DNA from 2 places in the Emergencia sp. JLR.KK010 genome. Region 1 is predicted to be linked to the other one. Evidence: riboswitches for the same ligand, from Rfam matches in the RefSeq annotation. Region 1 holds a riboswitch; the other holds the start of a gene.

Region 1 (4,704 bases):
TGCATTTAAACGAAATCAAGATACAGCTGTCGGCGAAGGTATTGGAGCTGTTTGGCATGGAGTATCAATATGAGATTGAAGAATTGCCGGCAGGACTTGTGGTAATGAGTAAAGACGACTTCTTGCGTGAGGTCGATACGCTATGCAATGATTTGAATACAACTTTGAGTGACATTTTGCTTTATAGGGAAGAAAATGCTTATGCAGTTGTGCGCAGAATCAATGCGATTAACAGACTAGGTCGGAGTTTGCGCAGAATCAGAGAGGAATTATAAGAATTAAGGGAGATATCTCCCTTTTATGGGCCCGTAGCTCAGCTGGGAGAGCGCTGCGTTCGCAACGCAGAGGCCGTGGGTTCAATCCCCATCGGGTCCACCATAGAAGATTGAATTACGTCGGAGACAAGCGCTTCGGCGTTTTATATACATTGTGAGATGAATTGGGGGTCATAGAAATTCTGTAAAAGGGTGCAAACATTTTCAGAAAATCTTGGGAATTGTAGAGTAACCGTCTTTATGCTATAATAAAAATCCAACGTAAGACTTAGTTGCATGACAGGAGAAGGGAAGCATTATAATGACAGAAGAAACTAGAATGATTTTGGACAAATTAGAGAGGATGGAAGAGAAATTAAACAGTCTTGATAATAAAGTGACATATCTCGACGAGAAGGTATCGTGTCTTGACGAGAAGGTGACGTGCCTTGACGAGAAGGTGACGTGCCTCGACGAGAAGGTATCGGACCTTGACGAAAAGGTGACGTGTCTCGACACAAGAGTTTCGGAGATGGACGAAAGATTTACTAAGGATATCCGAGAGATTAAAATCACATTGGAAAGCGAAGTAAACAGAAATATAGCAGTTATAGCAGAGGGGCATTTGAGCTTGGATAGAAAACTCGATGAAGCTTTGAAAGTAAACCAGGAAAGAGAAATGCTGCTTCTTCGTGTAAATCGTTTGGAAACAGAACTTTTAAAGAGAAGAGAACATTAAACCAGAGATTCTGAAGACAGTGCCCTCCTTTTTACAGGCATTCGCACATATTCTGGTGAGGAAAATCCCCGTTGACAAGCATTTTTTTTATATGGTATACTTTGTTTATCTGGATGATGGAATCGGGAGAGCGCATGGGCTTAAGGCTAGCGCCGTGCCGCCGAAGGGGCAAAACTCTCAGGCAACAGGACCGTTTCCGGACAGACCTCTGGAAAGTGTAAAAAGAAACCACCGATGAAGCAACTCTGCCCGTGAAGGGGCGGAAGAATCTTTCAGGTAAAAAGACAGAGTGTAATATTCTATCTCATTTACTCATGCAAGATACGCTTGGAGGTGGTTTTTGTGTCTGCATATATTTCTTTTATTCTCGAAATTATTGGAACTGTTGCTTTTTCTGTTTCTGGCGCCATGACCGGTATTCGCAAGGGCATGGACATTTTAGGCATTTCTATCTTAGGTCTTACTACAGCAGTGGGCGGTGGTGTGATTCGCGACTTAATCTTAGGGATTACACCGCCAAAGACATTTCAGAATCCAATTTATGCTATCGTAGCGATAGGAACGGCATTAATTGTCTGCACTCCTTGGATGCAAAGGCTCTTTTCTAAAAGGCAGAATTATTATGATTTGATAATGCTTTGGATGGATTCTGTGGGTCTGGGCATTTTTACTGTTGTAGGAATCGAAACAGCTTATAGTGTTTCTACAGATTTTAGTTTGTTTCTGATGATTTTTGTCGGAGCGGTGACAGGTGTTGGGGGAGGTGTGCTCCGCGATGTTATGGCACAGGATCCGCCTTATATCTTCGTAAAGCATTTTTATGCCAGCGCTTCTCTGATTGGTGCAGTGATTTGCTCTTTGATGTGGGAGCCCTTTGGGCAGGGCGTATCAATTATCGCAGGAGTTGTCATTGTTTTGGTGCTGCGGCTTCTGGCTGCAAAGTTCAGATGGAGTCTGCCGAAACCGGGTGTCGGTACAAGCGACAGGTAATGTGGAATATAAAGGAGCTGTCTAATTGTAATCAAGACAGCTTCGCTTTTTATTACAGGATTCCGCCTGCTTTGAACTCTTCATCGGATAGGACGCCGCCTTTGTTGGATACCACCAGAGAGGAGGCAGCGTTAGCCTTTGCGATAGCATCGTACATGGAAAGTCCCATGGAAAGCCCTGCCATCACTGCGCCGCAGTGACCGTCGCCAGCACCGATGGTGTCAACGATTTTTTCGGCAGGCACCGGTGCTACGTGTACAAGACCCTCGCCGCCTGCAGTTCCATCGAAATAGTAAGCGCCGTTGGCACCGTTGGTAATGATGATGGTATTTTGCGTTTTTTTATGTAATACCGCGGCAGCATCGGAAATAGCAACACAGCCAGTATAACGACAAATTTCGTCCTCGTTTAAGTGGAGTATTGGGCGTAGTGCAAAAATTCGTTCCATTAATGCATCGTCAATGAGACAGATTCGAGGACCGGGTGCGTAGAACACCGGCAGCCCGCTGGTTTCTAGAAAATCTACGATAGTGCTACCTGTCTTATCTTCTATTTCTAGACCGCAGATGTAGGCACACTGTAGCTTTGACAGATTCAGCATGTCAAACCACTCTTTGTAAAAGAGATACTCTGCGCCATGGTCTACAATAAAGGTTCGCTCGCCGCTTTCTTCCACAAAGCAGTAGCAGCATCCATTTGCCATATCCGGCGTTGGCATAGGTGAAGCCAGTCCTTTTGAGGCCAGCTGATTGCGGACGAAATCTCCGTAAAGTCCTGTACCCACTGGAGAAAACAGTGTGTAAGGCACGCCGAAATGACGAATCATGTCCGCTACGTTGTGTGCGCAGCCGCCCAGAGACATGGATTGCGATTTAACGTGGACATCCTGTGCCGTAGTGGGTAGAAAGTCCAGATTGATGATGATATCGGCAACTGTAGAGCCGATGACTAAAATCTTTTTCACTTGCGGATAACTCCATATTAACTAAAACTTCGCTGTAACTTCGTTTTATAGTATATCACCTTCTGCAGAAATCGTCACTACCTGATATGGAAGAAATTTTCCGCTGGCAGAAATCGCACGGGAAACCGCAGTCTCAAGTCCGCCGCAGCAAGGGACCTCCATACGGAGCACTGAGACCGAGGAGATGTTGTTGCGCCGCAGGACTTCACTGAGCTTCTCGCTGTAATCTACACCATCCAGCTTTGGACAGCCAATCAGCGTTACGCGACCTGTCATAAACTGCTCGTGGAATTTTGCGTAAGCATAGGCGGTGCAGTCTGCCGCAATCAGAAGATTTGCTTTGTCAAAATATGGTGCGGAAAGAGGTGCCAACTTTATCTGTACTGGCCAGTTTGTCAGTTTTGAAGCAGCGGATTTGCTGTTGCCCGCAGAAGCACTGTCTGTATCAGTGCCGCCGCCTGCGCAATCTCCCTGACAGCTTGCCTGCAGGTTTTGCAGTTCGATTGCCAGTTTTTTTGTCATCATGTTTGCTTTCACTGCTTCCTCATCATAGGCAGCGGCTTCGCGCTCCACAAAGGTGATTGCGTTCGTTGGACATGTGGGAAGACAGTCGCCAAGACCGTCACAGTAGTCGTCGCGCAGCAGTTTGGCTTTTCCGCCAACCATGCCGATTGCGCCTTCGTGACAAGCAGCGGCACAAGCCCCGCAGCCGTTGCACTTCTCACTGTCTATTTGAATAATTTTACGAATCATATTTGTTTCCTCCTTAATGATGGAATTTGGATTATACGTGCCTAATGACATGAATTTAATGTTGTGTTCATACCACGTGAGTCGAATCTTAAAACCTGCGTAATTTTGGGAATTATCGTGAGATATTCCTCAAAAAAAGAACAGGCAGCAAAAGAGAATTGCATTGCCTGTAAAATTCGTGAAAAAAGTTTATTCCATGTTGTCAAAAAGCAGCTCATCCAAAATTGCAGCAGCATCTTCGATGCAGCCATCGCAGCTTCTAAGAGGGATGCCGCCGTCAAGTCCTTTGAGTTCACGGCAGATGACAGACTGGTTTTTGGCAGTAAACATTTCGGTCGCTTTTTTCATCAGCTTATAACAGTTTACTTTTGTCTTGGGATTATCCAATTCGCCGTCGGATTCTTTCATGCCGATGACCATCGCCATGGCGGAAACTGCGCCGCATGTACCGCGGGTGCTCATTCCGTTTCCAAAGGCTTCTGCCAGCTTAAAGATTGTCTTTGTGTCACAGTCCAAGGTATCCGCAAAGGCACAGACTACAGCTTGGGCACAGTTGAATTTTTTGTGGTGCAGATTTACTGCGAGTTCTTTTCTGTTCATGTCGCTCTCTCTATTTTACAATGAATTTTGTGTATTTTTCCTTTAAATTCGGGTCGGGAGTGATGGACTGAGGTTTTTCTTCTAAAAGCTCAGGGTGACCTGCATAGCGTTTGAATTCGCGGAAACACCTCGCGTAGTAATAGCCGGATTCTACTCTATCATCAGCAGAAACCTTGATTGGAAGCACTTTGCGCTCTTCGATGACCTCGCCGACCTTAAAAAGTCTTTTTTCAGGCTGACCCATGGCGATAAAGATACCTGTTGTGCCGAAATCGTAAATATGATGGTAGACGGCTTTCAGGCGAATAGACGCCAGATTGGTAATGAAGAGGGATGTATGGAACGGACTGGCATCTACAATGCTGAAAGGCAGAGAAAAATGCTTGTCCCACCATTTTAGAACG
Region 2 (4,704 bases), 1.5 Mb from region 1:
ATAATAGATGCGATTTCTTCTGCCAGCTTCGTGTGTGAATTTCCGGAAAACACTTTAAAATCCGAAAAAACGCCGTTTTTCATGTTTTGTACCTCTTTCTTTCTTCGATTGTTGCCAATCATGTTACTTATTATTTCTTTTTGTATAATCCCTTTTCCCGTGCCCAGCCTTCGATGTTCCGCTGTCTTTGCCTTGCAATTGCAAGAGAATCTTTCGGAACATCTTCTGTAATAGTGCTTCCGGCAGCAATGTATGCGCCGTCTTCCACAGAAACCGGCGATACCAGATTGGTATTGCAGCCAATAAATGCTCCGTCCCCAATGTTTGAGCGATGCTTGTTTGTTCCGTCATAGTTGACAAATACCACACCGCAACCTATATTCACATCTCTTCCGACGTCTGAATCCCCTATGTAAGTCAGATGAGATGCTTTTGAACCGTCTCCAAGAGACGAATTCTTGACCTCCACAAAATCTCCGACCTTGCAGTTTTCACCAATGGTGCAGCCCGGTCTGAGATAGGCAAAAGGTCCCACTTTGGTACCTTTTCCCACTTTACTCTCCATAATCACTGAACTCTGCACGGACGCACCGTCAGAGATGACAGAATCCTTAATTCTCGTATTCTGATAAATGGTGCAGCCCTCTCCGATAAAAGTCTGCCCTTCCAAAGTCACGCAAGGACCAATCAAGGTGCCGGCACCGATGGTAACCGTTTCGTCGATATACGCAGTGTTGATATCGACGAACTCCACCCCATTTTCCAGATGGCGAATAGCAACCTGCTTGCGCAGGGCTTCCTTTTCTTTATAATCTAAATATGTCATCTTACTCCTCTTTACCTCTCCATAATTAAATCGCCAACCTTGTAAATATCTCCTGCTCCCATGGTGATAACTAAATCTCCAGCTTCTGCATTCTTCTTTACATAGTTTGCAATTTCTTCAAAGCTGCTCATATAATAAACCTTTTTGTCAGGATGTTCTTTCTTAATTTCTCCAGCAAGTTCCTCAGATGAAATCTTATAGATATCCTTTTCTCTCGCCGCATAAATATCTGCAAGCAACAAAACATCCGCCTCTTCGAAGGAGGCAGCAAAATCATTGAACAAAGCTAATGTTCTCGTATATGTGTGAGGCTGAAATAAGCACCACAGCTTATTGTGCGGGATATTATGAGCCGCAGCCAAAGTTGCCTTAATTTCCGTCGGATGGTGCGCATAATCGTCTACCAGTTTAACACCATTTTCTGTGGTGCCAACAATATCAAAGCGCCTTTGAGTTCCCTTAAATGCGCCCAAGGTTTCTATAATGATTTTTGAATCCACCCCCAACTGATGGCAGCAGGCAAAAGCCCCCACCGCATTGAGAATATTGTGTTCACCCGGTACTCTCAGCTTCACTGTACCTAAATTTTCGCCCTGATAATTTACATTAAAAACAGGCATGCCTTCACTGTCAAAAGACACGTCTGCAATATGATAGGTGCAGCTTTCGTTATAACCATAGGTGATGGCACCAGGGATGTCCTTGATAATTTTGCTGACAAAAGGATTTGCATCATATGCAATTATTTTTCCATCTTCCGGCACTGCCTTAGCAAATCGGTCAAAGGAATTTACGATATGGTCGATATCCTTAAAGTAATCCAAATGATCCGAGTCGATATTCAAAATGACTTCGATTTTAGGACGAAGTTCCAAAAAACTATCTCTATATTCACACGCTTCTGTTACAAAGTACTGACTCGCTCCAACCTTTACATTTCCGCCAATCTCAGCCAGATTGCCACCAACTAAGATGGTCGGATCCAGCTTGGCACTGTTTAAAATTAAAGAAACCATAGAAGTGGTTGTAGTCTTGCCGTGGGTCCCGCTAATCGCGATACTGTTTGCAAAATCATCCATTAAAGTCCCCAAAACCTCTGCTCTGCCTGCCAGCGGAATATTCTTTTCTCTAGCTCTGACAATCTCCGGATTCTCTTCCGCTATGGCTGCAGAATACACAATCAGGTCTGCATTTTCTACATTCGATTCTCTATGGCCTATATAAATTTCTGCACCTTTTCTTTTTAAATTCTCGGTTAAATCTGACGCCTTCATATCTGAGCCAGAAACATGATAGCCTCTCGCCAGTAAAATCTCTGCAATGGCAGAAAGTCCTACACCTCCAATTCCAATACAGTGTATATTTTTATAATCACTCAGCTGAATCATTGCCTATTCCTCCAAATTTAATCTATATTTACTCTATTCTCATAGTTTGACTCTTGTTTCCAAAATTATGTGAATGACCTTACGAAGCGCCGTAAAAATTATTCTGGAATCATTATATCGCGACTATTCCGCTTTCCCTCTTGAATCGAAAGGAGCGATTCAATGATTCCTACCTTGTGAAGCGCCGTAAAAATTATTCTGGAATCATTATAACATATTCCGCTCAAAAATGTTTACCATTTGACAAAAAAGTTGAAGAATATAGCTGTAAACTTTTTCGAGATTATTTCTTTCTAAAACTTATTACTACAATAAAGGCGCGAAAGTATCCTTGTACAAAAAATTCCTTGCCAAACTTAAATTTGTATGATAGACTCTAGTACGTTAGTTTACATGTCGACTGGCAAAGATATTCTGCCGGTCTGAAAGAAAACTATCTCTCTGGAGAGAACCGAAAGGTCGCCGAAGGTTTAAGCGGGCAGGTCTAAGCAGCCTATCCGTGATATCTCAGGCAAAGAGGACAGAGCCAATAGTTCAATCTAAATAGCTTATGTCATCCCTCCAGAGCCGAATTTGCTAAATTCGGCTTTTGTTTTGCTTTAGATTATCAAAAAGAGGAGATGAAACAATGAATTTCACAGAATTAATCAAGAGCATAGACGATTTCGTCTGGGGCATTCCCCTCATCGTGCTCATCATGGGTACCGGTATTCTTTTGACTTGCCGTGTTAAGCTTTTGCAAATCAGAAAACTGGGAAAGGCCTTAAAGTTTATGGTCAGCAATGAAGAAGGTGGTGAAGGTGAAGTTACCAGCTTCGGCGCATTTTGCACTGCTATGGCAGCCACCATCGGTACAGGAAACATCGTAGGTGTTGCCACTGCCGTTGTTGCAGGCGGTCCCGGCGCTCTGTTCTGGATGATTGTTGCAGCTTTCTTCGGTATGGCAACTAAGTATTCCGAAGGTGTGCTCGCTATCAAGTACAGAACCATCGACGCAGAGGGACATGCCCTGGGTGGTCCTTTCTACTACATCGAAAAAGGTATGGGCACAAGCTGGAAGTGGCTTGCAAAGCTGTTTGCGATTTTCGGAATCGGCGCAGGACTTCTCGGAATCGGTACGATTACACAAGTAAACGGGATTGCCTCCGCTGTAAAGAACTTTGCGGATCCTAACGGTCAGCATACCATAACGCTTTTGGGAGCGGAATACTCTATTGCAGTAGTTGCAACAGCTATCATCGTTGCAGTTGCAACAGCATTAGTTGTAATTGGAGGTATCCAGCGTATTTCCAGCGTTACCACCATTATCGTCCCATTTATGGCAATCACTTACGTTGTCGTATGTCTTGCTATTATTCTTTATAATATTAAAGCGTTCCCTGCCGCCATCGTCACTATCGTACAGTCCGCATTCGGCTTAAAAGCTGTCGCAGGCGGCGCTCTTGGAGCTATGATGGTAGCCGTTCAAAAAGGTGTTGCAAGAGGAATTTTTTCTAATGAGGCAGGCCTTGGCAGCGCACCAATTGCAGCTGCAGCAGCACAGACAAAGACCAGTGTAAGACAGGGATTGATTTCTATGACAGGTACTTTCATTGATACTATCATCATCTGTACCATGACAGGAACTACCCTGATTATTACAGGAGCAACTGAGCAGGGCCTTGAAGGTGCAGAATGTACTGCGTATGCTTTCGGCAAAGGGCTCCCTTGGAGTCAGAGCACAGGTGCGTTCATTCTAATGATGTGTCTCTCATTCTTTGCATTCACAACAATTCTTGGCTGGGACTATTATTCAGAAAGATGTCTGGAATACCTGGCAGGCAAGAAAAAAAGTATTCTTATGACTTACAAATGGCTGTACATTTTTGCAGTGCTAATTGGACCATTCCTGACCGTTGAAGCAGTATGGACCATCGCTGATATTTTCAACGGACTAATGGCAATTCCGAACCTGATTGCACTGGTTGCCCTTAGCGGCGTTGTTGCTAGAGAAACCAAAGACTTCTTTGAAAAAGAGGCACACCTTAAGCTAGGAGCCTAGGACCTCTACGCAAAATTGAATATCGACTTTTAATCAAATCATCCTAAAACAACCTGAAAGAATCAGATATTTTAGTTATTAAATATTGCCACACACTGGAAAATGTTATATAATAATAGTGCCTTTATGGGCACCATACGGCAAGAAAGGTGGTCAATTATGAACATAACTGATGTAAGAATCCGTAAGATTAACGACGAAGGAAAAATGAAAGCCGTGGTCTCTATCACATTTGATGACGAATTCGTAGTACATGACATCAAGATTATTGAAGGACAGAACGGACTATTCATTGCCATGCCTAGCAGAAAGATGGGAGAAGGTGACTTCAGAGACATCGCGCATCCGCTACTTTCCGAGACTAGATCCAAAATTAAAGACGCGATTTTTACTGAGTACGAAAAACTTTTAACGGAAAAAGAATCCGAAGAATGACCGACAAGAACTAA

The links. Region 1 has a riboswitch for glycine ahead of V1225_RS00290 (TRIC cation channel family protein). Riboswitches for the same ligand answer to the same signal wherever they lie in the genome.
Region 2: another riboswitch for glycine. It lies ahead of V1225_RS08080 (sodium:alanine symporter family protein); the one in region 1 lies ahead of V1225_RS00290 (TRIC cation channel family protein).

The regions. Positions count from the first base shown of each region.
Region 1 covers NZ_CP143550.1:71,474-76,177, reverse strand. The annotation lists gene V1225_RS00305 (dynamin family protein) at 1-275, shown strand, start outside; tRNA gene V1225_RS00300 (tRNA-Ala) at 303-378, shown strand; gene V1225_RS00295 (hypothetical protein) at 577-993, shown strand; glycine riboswitch at 1,107-1,196, shown strand; gene V1225_RS00290 (TRIC cation channel family protein) at 1,336-1,983, shown strand; gene V1225_RS00285 (PfkB family carbohydrate kinase) at 2,036-2,947, opposite strand; gene V1225_RS00280 (4Fe-4S binding protein) at 2,993-3,700, opposite strand; gene V1225_RS00275 (C-GCAxxG-C-C family protein) at 3,890-4,300, opposite strand; gene V1225_RS00270 (2-oxo acid dehydrogenase subunit E2) at 4,311-4,704, opposite strand, start outside.
Region 2 covers NZ_CP143550.1:1,685,169-1,689,872, reverse strand. The annotation lists gene V1225_RS08095 (ribose-phosphate diphosphokinase) at 1-83, opposite strand, end outside; gene V1225_RS08090 (UDP-N-acetylglucosamine diphosphorylase) at 131-826, opposite strand; gene murC (UDP-N-acetylmuramate--L-alanine ligase) at 838-2,214, opposite strand; glycine riboswitch at 2,646-2,748, shown strand; gene V1225_RS08080 (sodium:alanine symporter family protein) at 2,843-4,255, shown strand; gene spoVG (septation regulator SpoVG) at 4,415-4,690, shown strand.